2 regions of the Micromonospora profundi genome follow, and region 1 is predicted to be linked to the other one. Evidence: riboswitches for the same ligand, from Rfam matches in the RefSeq annotation. Region 1 holds a riboswitch; the other holds the start of a gene.
What was found. Region 1 has a riboswitch for thiamine pyrophosphate ahead of F4558_RS02490 (ECF transporter S component). Riboswitches for the same ligand answer to the same signal wherever they lie in the genome.

Region 1 (8,487 bases):
CGCGGTGGCGGCGGCCGCGGCGATCAGGGCGACGATGTAGACATCCCGCTGGAACTCGCTGGTCCGGGTGAATCCGTTGCTGAACGGCAGGGTCAGCAGGAAGGCGAACAGGATCTGCACGCCCGTCTGGGCGACCCGCAGCTCCTGTAGCAGATCGGCGAAGTTGCGCTGCCAACGCTGCTTCTCGGTCTCCGTCGACACGCGCTACCTCCGGTGAGACGCTACTGCCGACGGAGCGGTCCGCCGGCAGCAACGCCAATGCCCCACACGACTGAGCGCGAAACAGGTTCACGACATCTGCCGGTCACCGCCAGGACACTCCGCTGGTCACGCCACCGCCCTCGCCGAGCGCCGCCCACGCGGGCGTTCAGGAGCCGCGGCGGATGCGGCCCGCGTAGCGGGCTTCGAGCTCGGTGTTGTGCGCGTCGCCGTCCGGGATGTTCGCCGACAGGTAGACCGGGGGCCGCTCCCCCGCCGCCAGCAACCGAGCAACCACCTCCACGGTGACCTGTTGGGCCAGCAGTGCCGCCGTGATCGAGGAGACCGCGCCGACAGCGCCACCGCCGGGCAGCGGCAGCGTCGCATCGCCGTACGGTGCGCCGTTGTCGAGCACCACGTCGGCCAGGTCGGCCAGCTTGCGACCGGACGGGTGGCGGGAGGTCATCCGGCCGGAGTGCTGCACGGAGGTGATCGCCACGAGCCCATGCCCCCGCTGCTTGACGAGCGTGGCGAACTCGACCATGGCGCCGTTGACCCCGGAGTTCGAGGCGAGCACGAAGACGTCGGTGGGGCGTACCGGGGCCAGCTCGTAGAGCCGGTGCGCCACGGCCGGGTCCCGTTCCAGCAGCGGGCCGAGCCGCTCGGCCGGCTCGCCACCGATCAGCACCAGGTCGCGCAACGCGATCCGGTTGGTCGGCACCAGGCCACCCGCCCGGCCGGCGATCTCCATGGCGAGGGCCTCCGAGTGGCCCGTCCCGAAGGCGTGCACCACCCCGTCGGCGCGTACGGCGTCGGCGATCAGGTCGGCGGCCCGCCCCACCGCCTCCCGCTGACTGGCGGCCACCCGGCCGATCGTCTCGGTCACCACTGCCAGAAAGTCGTCGGCGCTCACGCTCATGTGTCCTCCGTCGTCCGGTTGCGGGCCATCCACTGCACCGCGAAGTCGACAGCCGCCCGCTGGCGTACCAACCTCGCGGTTCCGGCGCCCACCGAGCCGACGCGGACCACGCCGGTGGCCTCCAGGGCCTGGCCCAGCGTGCCGAAGTCGCTCTCGTCGAGCCTGATGTCCTGCCACCACACCCACTCGCGGCCACCGTCGGGTATCCGCACCGCCGCGCCCAGCCGCTCACGGACCGGCGCGGGACGACGGTACTCGGCCAGGTGCAGCGACGTGTTCACGCTGTGGTCCACCCCGAGCAGCAGCACGTCGGCGTCCAGGTCGTAGAGCCGGTCCAGCGGAGACTGTGCGCCGAGCATGTCGGCCAGGCCGTGCCCTGCGACGACCTGCTCGGCGGCCGGGCCGAGCGCCGCGAACGACACCTGGGGATGCGCGCTGCGCAACGCGCCGGGCCAGCCGCGAACCGTCTCGGCGAGCACGCCCATGTAGCGGCTGGGGGTGACCGCCGGGTCGAACCCCGGCATCTCGGCCCGGATCAGCGGCCACCAGTCCACCGGAACCGGCGGGTTGCGCCACTGCGCGGGGTCGCTGTTGTCGGGCGTGTGGGTCGGCACCACGATCGTGCCGTCCGGGCCGAGCGCGTCACGCAGGGCGAGCACCACCGCGTGCGGTCCACCGCAGACGAAACCCAGCGGGCGCAGGGCCGCGTGCACAAGCACTGTCGAGCCGGGACGTACGCCCAGCAGGCGCAGCTGCGCGGCGACCGAGCGCCGGGTGCCCGGCCCGCCGGGGTACGTCGTCACGGCGCTCCTTCGATCGGCACGGCTCAGGCCGTCCCGGCGACCCGGGCCAGGATCGCCTCGGCGAGCGGGCCAGGGGCGGCGTCCGGGATCCAGTGGGTCACCCCGGGCAGCGGTACGAAGCGGTAGTCACCCGTGACGTTGGCGGCGCACGCCTCGGCGGCGGTCCGGCCGATGGCGATGTCCCGGTCACTCCACACATAGGTGGTGGGCACCGCGACCGGGCCGACGGCGGCCAGGTCGGCCCGGGACATGGCCCGGTACCAGTTCAGCGCGGCGGTCAGGGCACCCGGCTCGCGCATCGGATCGGCGTAGCGGTCCACCCGGGGCGCGTCGCCCACCCCGCCGAGCATCTTGCGCAGCGCCGTCGCGTTGAACGCCAGCAGCACCTTCTCGGCCTTGCCGGGCTGGCGGAACAGCGCGATGTACGACGAGCGGGCCTTCTGCTCCGTGTCGGTGCCGAGGGCGTGGGCCATGGCCGCCGGATGCGGCACTGACACGGCGGTGAGCGTACGGACCCGTTCGGGGTGCTCGGCCGCCAGCGCCCAGGCAACGATCGCGCCCCAGTCGTGTCCGACCAGGTGGACGGCGTCCAACCCGAGCGCGTCGAGCACTGCCACCGCGTCGGCGGCCAGTTCGGGGATCCGGTAGTCGGCCACCGCCTCCGGCCGCGCGCCCGGCGAGTAGCCACGCTGGTCCAGCGCGTACGTGCGCAGCCCGGCGGTGTGCAGCGCCGGGACGACCTCGTCCCACTCGCCGCTGTGCTGCGGGAAGCCGTGCAGCAGCAGGACGGGCGCGCCGTCTGCCGGACCACCGGTGCGTACCTCGAAGGTGAGACCTCGCGCGTCGACCTGCATGATCGTGAGCCTACCGAGCCGACGCCGGGCCGGCCGGCTGCCGGGACTCCCTGCTGGGCTGTCACCCCAGGTCGGTGCTAGCGTCAGCGAGACAACTTCACATCCGACAGGGGAGCGCACAGCGCTGAGAGTGCGGGCACGCCCGCAGACCCTCGAACCTGATCTGGGTAATGCCAGCGCAGGGAGTTCGGTCGACCTCCAGCCGCGCCGTCGTCCGGTGCCACCGGGCGCGCGGCGTGCGTCTTCTCCTGGTTCGTTCACTGAACTGGGAGCAAAGCATGGACAACACCACCAACCGATGGCGGACCATCGACATCGTGGTCGCCTCGGTGATCGCTGTCGCCTTCGGCGTCATCTTCTGGGCCTGGGGCCTGGTCTGGAGTGCCACCGAGGGCGCGTTCGCCTTCTTCCCGCCGGCGCAGACGCTGATCTACGGCGTCTGGCTGATGCCGGCCGTCGTCGGCGGCCTGGTCATCCGCAAGCCCGGCGCGGCGCTCTACTGCGAGACGGTGGCGGCGGTCGTCTCCGCGCTGCTGGGCAGCCAGTGGGCCGGCACTGTGATTCCGCAGGGGATCGTTCAGGGCATCGGCGCCGAGTTGGCCTTCGCCGCCTTCCGCTACCGGTCGTTCCGGCTGCCGACGGCGGCGCTGGCCGGCGCGTTGACAGGTCTCAGCGCCGCGCTGTTCGACTTCTTCGTCTGGAATGTCGAAACCGAACTGGTCAACTACCGCATCCCGTACGCGCTGCTCACCATCGTCAGCGCCACTGTGATCGCCGGCATCGGCGGCTGGCTGCTCACCCGGGCCCTTGCCAACACCGGCGTCCTGGACCGCTTCCCAGCAGGCCGGAACCGAGCCCTCGTCTAATCCCTCACCTTCCCCGCCCCTCCCGTCCCACCCACTCACTCACTCACTCACTCACTCACGTCGATCATGAGGTTGACGGGCGGATGGATCGCCCAAGCCCCCGTCAACCTCATGATCACCGGGCAGGGTGGAAGGGGTGCAGGAGGCGGGCGGGGGCAGGGGGCGGGGAGGGCTGGGCAGGGTCGGGGCGGGTAGGGGGTGGGTGGTGAGCGCGGTTCTGCTGCGCGGGTTCGGGTGGCGGCACGCTGGGCGGCGCGCCTGGGCCGTGCGCGGGGTTGACCTGCGGGTGGAGGCCGGGGAACGGGTGCTGCTGCTCGGACCATCGGGGGCCGGCAAGAGCACGCTGCTCAGCGCCCTGGCCGGGCTGCTGCCCGAGGACTCCGGCGAGCAGGAGGGCACCGTCGAGATCGACGGGCTCGACCCGCGCAAGGGCCGGGAACGCGTCGGCATCGTCTTCCAGGACCCGCAGACCCAGTTGGTGATGGCCCGCTGCGGCGACGACGTCGCGTTCGGTCTGGAGAACCGGGGCGTACCGACTGCCGAGATCTGGCCCCGGGTCGACGAGGCGCTGCGTCGCGTCGGCTTCCCGTACTCCCGGGACCGCAACACCGCCGCACTCTCCGGCGGCGAGCAGCAACGCCTCGCCCTGGCCGGCGCCCTGGCCCTGCGCCCCGGCCTGCTGCTGCTCGACGAACCGACCGCCAACCTCGACCCGGCCGGCGCCGACCTGATCCGACAGGCGGTGGCCGGCGCCCTCGACGCGGACACCACGCTGATCCTGGTCGAGCACCGGGTCGCCGAAGCGCTGCCACTAGTCGACCGGGTAGTCGTCCTGGAACCCGGCGGCGGAGTCCGCGCGGACGGCCCACCCGAGGAGATCTTCGCCGCGCACGGCGCCACCCTCGCCGACGAGGGCGTCTGGGTGCCGGGTCACCCTGTCGTGCCCCGGCCAGCGACCGCCACCCCGGGGGATCTCTTGCTCACCGCCGACCGGCTCGGCCTGCCACCCCGGCTGGGCCCCACCAATCTGGGGGTACGCGCCGGCGAAGCACTCGCCGTACGCGGACCGAACGGCGCCGGCAAGTCGACCCTGGCGCTGCTGCTCGGCGGTCTGCTCAAGCCGGGCACCGGCCGGGTAACCGCGTCCGCCGAGCTGGCCGGGTCGGACCACCGCACTCCCCCGCACCGCTGGCGGGCACCCGCGCTCGCCAAGCGGATCGGGTCGGTCTTCCAGGACCCGGAGCACCAGTTCGTCACGAGCACCGTCTTCGACGAGCTGGCGCTGGGTCCGCGCCGGACCGGTCAACAGGAGGCGGCCGTCAAGGACACCGTGGCAGAACTGCTGGAACGGCTGCGGCTGACCCGGCTCGCCGCTGCCAACCCGTACACCCTCTCGGGTGGGGAGGCGCGGCGGCTGAGCGTCGCGACGGCCCTGGCCACCGCGCCACGCCTGGTGATCTGCGACGAACCCACCTTCGGTCAGGACCGGCGGACCTGGCGGGAACTGGTCGACCTCTTCGCCGACCTGCGCGACGCCGGGCACGGCATCGTCACGGTCACCCACGACGCGGACTTCGTCGCCGCGCTCGCCGACCGCACCGTCACCCTGGAGCGACAGTGACCACGTGGGGTGGGAACCTCGGCGGCGGCCCTGCCCGGCCGCACCGCCACCCGGTAGCGACCGCGACCACCCAGGACGCCGATCTCGACGGCGCTGCCCGACCGCGCGACCCAGGAGCGACCGCGCCGACCCGAGGTGACATCCGATGATCAGCATCGAGCCGGTCGCCGCTCCCGGCGCGCCGCTGGCCCGGCGGAACCCGGTGGCGAAGGTCGCCGCCGCGCTGGTCTTCTCGTTCACCCTGCTGGCCACCCTGGACCCGGTGGCCCCGGCCATCGCCATCGCCGTGGAACTCGCCGTGCTGCCGCTGTTCGGCGTCCGCTACCGGGTGCTGGCCCGGCGGGCCCTGCCACTGCTGCTCAGCGGCGCCGGCATCCTCGTCACCCTTGTGCTGTTCGCCGCCGACAGGTCCGGCCGGGTCCTGCTGGACGTCGGACCGGTGATGGTGACCACCGGCGTCCTGCTCACCGCGCTCGGCCTTATCCTGCGGGTGTTCGCGGTGGCCCTGCCCGGCGTGATCGTCTTCGCCACCACCGACCCCACCGACCTCGCCGACTCGTTGATCCAGAACGCGAAGGCGCCGCCCCGGTTCGCCATCGGGGCGCTGGCCGCATTCCGGCTGGTGCCGCTGCTCGGCCAGGAGTGGCAGATGATCAGCATGGCCCGGAGGGCACGCGGCGTCGACGCCGGGCGCAATCCCGTGGCGAAGCTGCGACTGTTCGCCTCCACCGCGTTCGCGCTGCTGGTCGGGGCGATCCGCCGAGGCACCCGGCTGGCCGTCGCGATGGACGCGCGCGGGTTCGACGCCGACACACCACGTACCGTCGCCCGCCGCCAGCGCTTCGGCCCCGCCGACGGACTGCTCATCGCCGTGGCTGTCGTCCTGGCCGGCGGCGCCCTGACCGTCAGCGTCCTGCTCGGCACCTTCCGCCCGTTGATCAGCTGAGCGCGCCGCTGCATCGCGCTCCAAGATCCGCACAACATCAGGGATGTAGTGCCCTCGCTGCCAGACGAGGCCACTACATCCCTGATGTTGTCGTCACCGTCCGCCGGGCGGCGTCCGCGTCCGCTGCGCGCGGGCGAAGCGCGGCGGGCGGCGTCCCCGACGCGCGGCACGCGACGCACGGCACGCGACGCACGGCCCGCAGTGGGCGGCCCACGCCGGACAGCGCGCGGCGGGGCGGGATCGGTCAGCTGCGGCGGAAGGCGTAGCGGCGCGGTTGGCCGGCCTGCTGACTCTTGCCACCGGAGCGGCCTCCGCCGCCGTGCGGCGGTCCGGCCGTCGGTGCCGCAGGTCGTCCGGCCGCCTTCGGCAGGTCGGCCACCGTCGGCGCGTCGACCGCGGCCGGCACGTCGACCGGCGGCACAAGCTCACCCAGCGCCACCGCCGGCACCGCCGGCTCGACCAGCACCGCCGGGTCGTTCGACACCGCCGGCTCGACCAGCAGTGCCGGCACCGCCGGGTCGACAAGCGCCGGCTCGACCGCGAGGCCGAGGTCGGAGCGGGTCGGCTGGAGCGGGCCGCGCTTGGCCGCCGGGTCGGTGCCGAGCGGCGTTGCTCTGGGGGTACGGGACTTCTTCGGGTTGCGCCTGGCAGGCATCCGGGCCTCCTTCGGTGCCGACCGTCACGGCCGGTCCCGCGCTCCGGCGGTCGGTCGGATCGGCTGGTGACCGTCGCAGCTCGACGGTCGAGATGGGGAAGAGACAGCTCACCGGGACCGCCAACCACCGAATGCGATGGCGAGTACGCGGACGCCCGGGAGCGCACGGACCGCGACGCGGGGCGGCGGGCCGGCTCGGAAACGGGGCGTCAGTAGCGCATGACCGCACACTATCCGGTGCTGGAGGTCGGCACGACCGGTTTTCCTGGCGCGACCGGTGACAGGCGCCCTGCACGATCGGTAGTGGCTGTCTGGCGCGATCAGTCACGGTTCCTGACGCGACCGATGGCGGCGCGACGCCGGGAGTGCGTGTCGTGCGGTTGAGCGCCGGGTTAGGCAACGGCGGAAGCTGAGCGGTATCAATCAGTGACCGCCTGTCGACCAGCGTTCCCGCACTGCGCGCAGCGCGATACCGTCGCAGCAGGACTGCACGACGGCGAGAGGTGGCAGCACGGATGGCTCAGCAGGCGACAGCGCAGATCGGCGTGACCGGGTTGGCGGTGATGGGTCGCAACCTGGCCCGCAACCTGGCCCGCAACGGTTTCACCGTGGCGGTGCACAACCGTTCACCCGAGCGCACCCGCAGCCTCGTCGCCGAGCACGGTGACGAGGGCACCTTCGTTCCCGGCGAGTCGATGGCCGACTTCGTGGCGTCGCTGGAACGGCCCCGCGCGGTGATCGTGATGGTCAAGGCGGGTGCGCCCACCGACGCGGTGATCGACGAGTTGGTGCCGCTGCTGGACGAGGGCGACATCATCGTCGACTGCGGCAACGCCCACTTCGCCGACACCCGCCGCCGGGAGGAGGCGCTGCGCGCGAAGGGGCTGCACTTCAGCGGCACCGGCGTTTCCGGCGGCGAGGAGGGCGCGCTGCTCGGGCCGAGCATCATGCCGGGCGGCTCCGACGAGTCGTACGCCAAGCTCGGTCCGATGTTCGAAAAGATCGCCGCCCAGGTGGAGGGCGTGCCGTGCTGTGTGCACGTCGGGCCGGACGGCGCCGGGCACTTCGTCAAGATGGTGCACAACGGCATCGAGTACGCCGACATGCAGCTCATCGCCGAGGCGTACGACCTGCTCCGGGCCGGTCTGGGCGCGAAGCCGGCGGAGATCGCGCAGATCTTCCGCGACTGGAACGAGGGCGAGTTGGGCTCGTTCCTCATCGAGATCACCGCCGATGTGCTCGCGCACACCGACGCGGCCACCGGCCGCCCCTTCGTAGACGTCGTGCAGGACCGCGCGGAGCAGAAGGGCACCGGACGGTGGACCGTGCAGAGCGCCCTGGACCTGGGCATCCCGATCACGGGGATCGCCGAGGCGACGTTCGCCCGCTCGCTGTCCGGGCACGTCGACCAGCGCGAGGCGGCACGTCGGGCGTTCCCCGACACCGGTGACCAGTGGCAGGTGACCGACCGGGACGCCTTCGTCGAGGACGTCCGCCGGGCGCTGCTCGCTTCCAAGATCGTCGCGTACGCGCAGGGCTTCGACCACATCCGCGCCGGCAGCCAGGAGTACGACTGGAACATCGACCTCGGCGGCACGGCGACGATCTGGCGGGGCGGCTGCATC
Region 2 (8,487 bases), 6.2 Mb from region 1:
GCGCCGATGGCCGAGGTGATGTGGTCGTACGCGGGCGCGATGTCAGTGGTCAGCGGGCCGAGCGTGTAGAACGGCGCCTCGTGGCACCACTCCTGCTGGAGATCCACGTTCTCCTTGATCTTGTGCATGGGTACGTGCCCCGGACCCTCGATCATCACCTGTACGTCGTGTTCCCAGGCGACGGTCGTCAGCTCGCCGAGGGTACGCAGCTCGGCGAACTGCGCCTCGTCGTTGGCATCGGCGATCGAGCCGGGGCGCAGCCCGTCACCGAGGGAGAACGTCACGTCGTAGCGCGCCAGGATCTGGCACAGCTCGGCGAAGTTCGTGTAGAGGAAGTTCTCCTCGTGGTGGGCCAGGCACCACGCCGCCATGATCGAGCCGCCCCGGGAGACGATCCCCGTGACCCGGTCCACGGCCAACGGCACGTACGGCAGCAGCACGCCCGCGTGCACTGTCATGTAGTCCACGCCCTGCTCGGCCTGCTCGATGACGGTCTCGCGGAAGACCTCCCAGCTCAGCTTCACCGGGTCGCCGCCGACCTTCTCCAGGGCCTGGTAGATCGGAACAGTGCCGATCGGCACCGGCGAGTTCCGCACGATCGCCTCGCGGGTCTCGTGGATCCGCTTGCCGGTGGACAGGTCCATCACTGTGTCCGCGCCCCAGCGGGTGGCCCAGGTGAGCTTCTCCACCTCCTCGGCCACCGACGAGCTGACCGCCGAGGTGCCGATGTTGGCGTTCACCTTCACCAGGAACGCCTTGCCGATGATCGCCGGCTCGCACTCCGGGTGGTTGACGTTCAGCGGCAGCACCGCCCGGCCTGCGGCGATCTCGGCACGGACCAGCTCCGAGTCGACGTTCTCCCGGATCGCCACGAACTCCATCTCCGGCGTCACCACCCCGGCCCGCGCGTACGCGAGCTGGGTGGGCCGGCGACCGTCCGCCCCGGCGAGCGGCGTGCCCGCGCCCCGCACCGGCGCCACGTCACCGCGCTCGGCGATCCACGGCCCGCGCAGCGGCGGAAGCCCCACCTCCGGGTCGGAACCGGGGCCGGACGTGTCGTAGAGGCGCACCGGCGGGTGATCACCGGTAAGCGTCACCTCGGCGAACGGCACCCGGACATCGGGGCGTGCCCCTTCGACGTACACCTTGCCTCGTGCCTGCATGACAGCCTCCCGTGTGATCAAGCGGACCAGCCGAAGTGATCAAGCGGCCCGCGGCCAGCACCCAGCTCCCAACCCCGCCCGCCGGTCAGCGCGCGGAGCACGTACTCCTTTGCGGTCCCGACCGCCGCCGGCACCGGATCGCCGAATGCGAGCCGCACGGCGATCGCCGCCGAGAACGAGCACCCGGTGCCGTGGGTGTGCCGGGTGTCCACCCGCGGCCCGCGCAGCACTGTGGTGACGCCACCGCCGCACAGCACGTCGACCGCCTCGTCGCCGTCCAGGTCGCCGCCGGTGACGACGACGTGTTCCGGGCCGCCGGCCGCGAGGGCCTCGGCCGCCACGACCATCGCGGCCACGTCGTCCACAGGGCGTCCGGTGATCGCCGCGGCCTCCACGCAGTTAGGCGTCGCCACCCTGGCGTACGGCAGCAGCCGCTCCACCGCCTCCACCACGCCGAGCCGGTGGCCACTCGTGGCGACGAGCACCGGATCGACGACGAGCTGTGGCAACCGGCCGTCGCGGGCAGCCTGCGCCACCGCGTCGGCGACGGCGGGTGTGCCGAGCATTCCCGTCTTGACAGCGCTCACCGTGAAGTCGGCGAGCACGCTGTCCATCTGCTCGGTGATCGTGCGCGGTGGCAGCGGCAGTACGGCGTCGACACCCTGGGTGTTCTGCGCGGTGACCGCCGTGAGGACGCTTGTGCCGTACGCGCCGAGCGCCGCGAAGACCTTGAGGTCGGCCTGGATGCCGGCGCCGCCGCCCGAGTCGGAGCCGGCGATGGTGAGGACTGTGCGCGGGGTCATCTCGCCTCTTCGGTCGCTGTTGAGAGCCGCGTGGGGACCGGGCCTGGCGTGACCGCCTCGGTGAAGGCCCTGGTCAGGGTCGCGGCTGTTCCGGCGGGGTCATCTGCTCGCATGAGCGCGCCCAGCACCGCCACTCCGGCGGCTCCCGCCCGAACGCACGCGGCCACCTGGTCCGGGGTCTCCACTCCCCCCAGCGCCAACACGGGCACGGGACTGGCCTGGATCAGATCCCGCAGCCCTGCGATACCGAGCGGCGGGCCGTAGCCCGGCTTCGTCCTGGTCGGATGGACGGGCGAGACGGTGGCGTAGTGCTCGGTGGTCAGCCGGGCCAGTTCGGCACAGTCGTGGCAGGAGCGGCCGACGAGGGTGTGGGTCGGTGGCGGGTACGGGCCGGCGGCGGGCAGGTGGACGGCGTCACCGTCGAGCGGGTCGGGACCGGCCACGATGAGGGTTCCGCCGACGTCGGCGAGGATCGCGCGCAGGTCGCCGGCGAGGGCGACGCGCTCGACGCGAGGCAGGTCCTTCTCCCGCAGGACGACCCACCGCACTCCCCCGGCCACCGCCCGAGCGACAACAAGGTCGAGTGGTCCCGACGCGACAAGCCGATCGGTGAGCAGCACGACACCCGACGGCACGATCCCCGCCGAGATCTTGGAAGGATTCGGCCCCTTGAGGGGCAGTTCGCTTCCAAGATCTACACGTGGGTGATCAGCGGCGAGCGGGTGGGGGGTCACAGGTCGGGTCTTCCCTCGTCCGGGGTGGAGGGCAGGGCGTGCAGGCGGCGGGCTATCCGGCCCGCTCCGGCGGCCAGGCGGCCCGCCTCGACCGCGTACCGCATCGCCGTCGCCATCGCCACCGGGTCGGCGGCCCGGGTGACAGCGCTGGCCAGCAGGACACCGTCGCAGCCCAGCTCCATGGCCAGGGCCGCGTCGGACGCGGTGCCGATGCCGGCGTCGAGGATGACGGGCACGTCCACGCTCTGCCGGATCAGCCGGATGTGGTGCGGGTTTCCGATGCCGAGCCCGGACCCGATCGGCGAGCCGGCGGGCATCACTGCGGCGCAGCCCACGTCGGCGAGCCGGCGGGCGAGCACCGGGTCGTCGCTCGTGTACGGCAGCACTGTGAAGCCGTCGGCGACGAGTTCCTCGGCGGCGCGGAGCAACTCCACCCCGTCGGGCAACAGGGTCCGCTCGTCGCCGATCACCTCAAGCTTGATCCAGTCGGTGTCGAAAGCGTCCCGGGCCAGCCGGGCCACCTTCACCGCCTCGGTAGCGGTGTAGCAGCCGGCGGTGTTCGGCAGCAGGCGTACGTCGCACCGCTCCAACAGGTCCAGCAGCCCACCGGCGGTGCCCGGTGCGGTGTCCACGCGGCGCAACGCCACTGTGACCAGCTCGGTGCCGGAGGCCCGGATCGCCTGCTCCAGCACGTGCAGGTTCGCGGCGCCGCCGGTGCCGAGGATCAACCGCGAGGTGAACGTGACCCCGCCCAGTTCGAACGGCACGCCGCTCACCCGCCCTGCGCGGCGGTGAGCACCTCGACGCGGTCGCCGTCGCGCAGCTCCGTCGCCGGCCAGCCGGTCCGGGGCACCACCTCGCCGTTGACAGCCACCGCCACCCCGCGGTGCTGCCCGGCGATGTCGCCGACGAGGTCGGCCACCGACGTACCGCCGGCCACGCTGCGGCCGGCCCCGTTCACCGTCAACTCCACCGGTCCTCCTCCATCGTCGGTTCGAATCCGCCCACCGCGCCCACACCGACCGCTCCGGCGGGAACGCGCACCCCGCCGGCAACGCGGATTTGGCGGTCCGAGGTGTCGAACCGGTCCGCCCCGAAGGGCGCGAGCAGCGGGTCGGGCACACCGGTGACCACCAGGTCGGCGATCAGGTCGGCGGTGATCGGGGTGAGCACGATGCCGTGCCGGTGGTGACCGGTGGCGGCGAGCACGTCGGGCCGTCCGGGCAGCGGCCCGAGGATCGGCGCGTTGTCAGGGGTGCCGGGGCGCAGGCCGGCGACGGCCTCGACGAGGTCGTACTCGGCCAGCTCGGGCAGCAGGTCGACCCCGGCGCGCAGCAGCCGCTGCACGGCACCGGCGGTGACGCCCGTGTCGGAGCGCTCCTCGACTGTCGCGCCGAGCACCACCTCACCGTCGGTGCGGGGCACCAGGTAGACGGGCTCCCCGTCGGCGTACCCCCGGATCACGTGCCGGAAGCCCGGCGCGACGCCGCCGGGCGCGCGTAGCCGGAGGATCTGGCCCTTCACCGGCCGCACGGGCAGGCCGGTGAGTGCGGCGGAGCCGCAGCCGGCGGCGACCACGACGAGGTCGGCGTCCACGTCGGACAGACTGTCGACGGCGCGCGGCACGAGGGCCACGCCGGCCCGCTGCGCGGCCGTCCGCAGCGCCGGCACCAGCATCCGTGGGTCGACCTGGTGGTCGGTGGGCGCGAGCGCGCCGCCGCGCACCCGTGGCGCGAGCGCCGGCTCGTGGTGACGCAGCTCGGTGGGGCGCAGCGCTGTCACCGGCAACCCCAACCCCTGTTGGTACGCCCACAGCCGGCGTGCCTCGGCCAGGTCGTCGCCGGTCAACCCGACAAGCAGTGTGCCGTCGGTCCGATAGCCGAGGTCGGCGCCTGTCGCCTCGGTCAGCTCGGCGGCGAACGCGGGCCAGCGGGCGGCGGAGGCCACCAGCAGGTCGGTGAGCTGCCGCTCGCCGAAGTACGCCTCGGAGACCGGGGCGAGCATCCCGGCGGCCACCGCGGATGCGCCCGACCCGGGTGCCGGGTCGTGCAGCGCCACCCGCAGGCCGCGCACGGCGCACCGCCAGGCGATCGCCAACCCGATCGGCCCGGCGCCGATCACCGCCACGTCCGGCCGGGCCCGCTCGACGGATTCCGTTGACGGGGACCGGCCGGTCAGCACGTCAGCGCCCGCAGCAGCTCGGCGGTGGCCTGAGCGGGATCGGCGGCTGCGGAGACCGCGCCGACGACAGCCACCCCGTACGCCCCGGCGTCCCGCAGTGCCGGCACCCGGGCGGCGGTCACCCCGCCGATCGCGATGACGGGTACGTCGACGGCGTCGACGACGGCGCGTACCCCTGCGGGGCCGATCGGGTCCGGCAGCCCGGTCTTGGTGGTGGTGGCGTGGCACGGGCCGACGCCCAGGTAGTCGGCGCCCGCCGCGATGGCCGCGGTCGCTGTTTCCGGTGCCCGGGCGGTGGCGCCCAGCACGCCTGTGGGGCCGAGCACCCGGCGTCCGGCGGCGACCGGCAGGTCGTCGGCACCGACGTGACCACCGGCGGCTCCCACCGCGAGCGCCACGTGCAGGCGGTCGTTCACCAGGCACGTCGCCTGGTACGGCGCGCAGAGCGCGAGGACCCGGCGGGCCAGGTCGTACGCCTCACGGTCGGTGGCGGAGTCCTCGACGCGCACCTGGACGACCAGGTCGGCGCGGGCCGCGGTGAGGGCGGCGTGGACCACTGTGAGGGGGTCCTGCCCGGGGCGGGTGTCGGTGATCAGATGCAGTCGACCGAGGGACGGCACGGCAACTCTCCTCCCTGCGCCGGCATTACCCGGATCAGGTTCGACGGTCGGGGGCTTCAGCCCCCCTCTCAGCCCGGTACACCGGGCTCCCGTGGGTTACTTGCACATCACCGTACGACAGTTCTGTGGACGTGCCAAGGGCGGGATGCCCCGGCTCAGATGGCGGGATCCGTCGGGCGCTTCATCCCGGTCCTGCCAGGAATGTCGCCCGCCGTTGCAGAACCGTTACCCGCCGGCATCTTGCCCGACATAGATCCAACGGAATTAATTTGTTCAGCGATTCGACAAAAATGCCGGCGCGGGCACCCTGGCACGGTGCCCCACCCGGCTCCATCTGGGACGGTCTTCGGCGAGCCGCCCCCCGCAATTCCTGTCCACCGCGACATAGGAGGCGGCGTGTCACGATCTCGTCGTGCCCGCGTACCACTAACCGCAACCCTGCTCTCCCTGGCCCTCGTCTCGACGACTCTGTTCTCCCTGCCCGCACAGGCAGCCAAGGCCCCCGCGCAGGTCCCCCCGAACGACGCGCAGGCAGTCACACCCGTCAGCCAGGTGGTGCCGAAGGCACCGAAGGCCGCCGCCGCCGATCCCTTCTCGGTCCTGGTCTTCTCCAAGACCGCCGGATTCCGGCACGACTCCATCCCCACCGGCGTCGCCGCCATCCAGCAGCTCGGCGCGACGAACGGGTTCACGGTGGACACCACTGAGGACGGCGCGGCGTTCAACGACGCCAACCTCGCCAAGTACAAGGCGGTGATCTGGCTCTCCACCACCGGCGACGTCCTCAACGCCGAACAGCAGGCGGCGTTCGAGCGGTACGTGCAGGCCGGCGGCGGATACGTCGGCATCCACGCCGCCTCGGACACCGAGTACAGCTGGGCCTGGTACGGCGACCTGGTCGGCGCGTACTTCGCCAACCACCCGGCGAACCAGCAGGCCACCGTCAAGGTGGAGGACCACGCCCACCCGTCCACCGCGGAGCTGCCGGACCGCTGGTCCCGCTTCGACGAGTGGTACAACTTCCAGACCAACCCCCGGCCGGACGTGCACGTGCTGGCCAGCCTGGACGAGAAGAGCTACAACCCGGGCGCCGGCGCGATGGGCGCCGACCACCCGACGGCCTGGTGTCAGGACTTCGACGGCGGCCGTTCCTGGTACACCGGGGGCGGGCACACGCGTGAGTCGTTCGCCGAGCCGGAGTTCCTCAGCCACCTGCTCGGTGGCATCCAGACGGCTGCCGGCGTCGTCGACGCCGACTGCGGCGCCTCGAAGACCTCCAACTTCGAGAAGATCACGCTCGACAGCAACACCAGCAACCCGATGGAGCTGGACATCGCCCCGGACGGGCGGGTCTTCTACATCGAGCGCGACGGTCGGGTCCAGATCATCAAGCCGGACACCGGCAACACCGTCACCGCCATCGACCTCGACGTCTTCACCGGCAACGAGGACGGCCTGATCGGCATCCGGCTCGACCCGGACTTCGCCACAAACAACTGGGTGTATCTCTACTACGCCCCGAACGACAACGTCACCCGCAACCTGCTGTCCCGGTTCACTGTGACCGGCGACACCATCAACCCGGCCAGCGAGAAGCAGGTGCTGCGGGTCGACACGCAGCGCAACACCTGCTGCCACGCGGGCGGCAGCATGACCTTCGACGGTGACGGCAACCTGTACCTGGCCACCGGTGACAACACCAACCCGTTCGAGTCGAGCGCGTACACGCCTATCGACGAGCGGCCGGGCCGCCAGGACTACGACGCGCAGCGCACCTCCGGCAACACCAACGACCTGCGCGGCAAGGTGATCCGGATCCACCCGGAGGACGACGGGACGTACACCATCCCGGCGGGCAACCTCTTCGCACCGGGCACCGAGAAGACCCGCCCGGAGATCTACGCGATGGGCTTCCGCAACCCGTTCCGGATCGGCACCGACCCCAAGACCAACACGCTGTACGTGGCGGACTACGGGCCGGACGCCAACGCGGACAACCCGAACCGTGGCCCCCGTGGTCTGGTCGAGTGGAACGTCGTCACCCCCGGCAACTACGGCTGGCCGTACTGCACGGGCACGAACGAGGCGTACAACGACTACACGTTCCCGTCCGGCCCGAGCGGAGCGAAGTTCGACTGCGCGGCGCCGGTGAACAACTCGCCGAACAACACAGGCCTGACCAACCTCCCGCCTGTCGTTCCGGCCACCGTCGACTACGGCTACGCCGGTGACTCGCGGTACCCGGAGATCGGCGGCGGCGGCGCCCCGATGGGCGGCCCGGTCTACCGGTACGACGCGGACCTCAACTCGACGCGGAAGTGGCCGGCGTACTACGACGGCAAGGCGCTGCTCGGCGAGTGGAACCAGAACAAGATGTACACGATGCAGATGAGCGCCGACGGCAAGTCGTTGGTGGACATCAACCAGTTGCTCACCGGCATGAGCATGATCCGGCCGATGGACTTCGAGTTCGGTCCGGACGGCGCGCTGTACCTGATCGAGTGGGGCAGCGGTTTCGGTGGCAACAACGACAACTCCGGCGTCTACCGGATCGACTACACCGCCGGGGACCGCGCACCCATCGCGGCGGCGTCGGCCACCCCGACCTCGGGTCCGGCACCGCTGACCGTCACCTTCTCCAGCGCCGGGTCCCGCGACCCGGACGGCGGCACGCTCACCTACGCCTGGGCCTTCGGCGACGGGCAGACCTCCACCGAGGCGAACCCGACGCACACGTACGCGACGGCTGGCGACTACACCGCCCAGCTCACAGTGACCAACCCGAAGGGCCGTACCGCGGTGGCCAACGTGCCGGTCACCGTGGGCAACACCGCTCCGACGGTGACCATCGAGTTCCCGCCGGACGGCGGGTTCTTCGACTGGGGTGACCAGGTCCGCTACACGATCAAGGTCACGGACCCGGAGGACGGGCAGATCGACTGCGACGAGGTGCAGTTGCAGGTGCTGCTCGGCCACGACGAGCACG

Region 2: linked by a shared signal. The riboswitch ahead of thiE (thiamine phosphate synthase) and the one ahead of F4558_RS02490 (ECF transporter S component) in region 1 are both predicted to bind thiamine pyrophosphate.

What each region holds. Positions count from the first base shown of each region.
Region 1 is NZ_JAATJK010000001.1:522,183-530,669, reverse strand. It holds gene F4558_RS02510 (DUF6328 family protein) at 1-201, opposite strand, end outside; gene F4558_RS02505 (sugar isomerase domain-containing protein) at 368-1,117, opposite strand; gene F4558_RS02500 (AAC(3) family N-acetyltransferase) at 1,114-1,920, opposite strand; gene F4558_RS02495 (alpha/beta fold hydrolase) at 1,944-2,774, opposite strand; TPP riboswitch at 2,873-2,977, shown strand; gene F4558_RS02490 (ECF transporter S component) at 3,053-3,640, shown strand; gene F4558_RS02485 (ABC transporter ATP-binding protein) at 3,846-5,261, shown strand; gene F4558_RS02480 (energy-coupling factor transporter transmembrane component T family protein) at 5,407-6,207, shown strand; gene F4558_RS02475 (hypothetical protein) at 6,452-6,862, opposite strand; gene gnd (NADP-dependent phosphogluconate dehydrogenase) at 7,378-8,487, shown strand, end outside.
Region 2 is NZ_JAATJK010000001.1:6,730,027-6,738,513, reverse strand. It holds gene thiC (phosphomethylpyrimidine synthase ThiC) at 1-1,163, opposite strand, end outside; gene thiD (bifunctional hydroxymethylpyrimidine kinase/phosphomethylpyrimidine kinase) at 1,181-1,966, opposite strand; gene F4558_RS30300 (thiamine phosphate synthase) at 1,963-2,604, opposite strand; gene F4558_RS30295 (thiazole synthase) at 2,697-3,476, opposite strand; gene thiS (sulfur carrier protein ThiS) at 3,473-3,673, opposite strand; gene thiO (glycine oxidase ThiO) at 3,664-4,881, opposite strand; gene thiE (thiamine phosphate synthase) at 4,875-5,501, opposite strand; TPP riboswitch at 5,496-5,604, opposite strand; gene F4558_RS30275 (ThuA domain-containing protein) at 5,898-8,487, shown strand, end outside.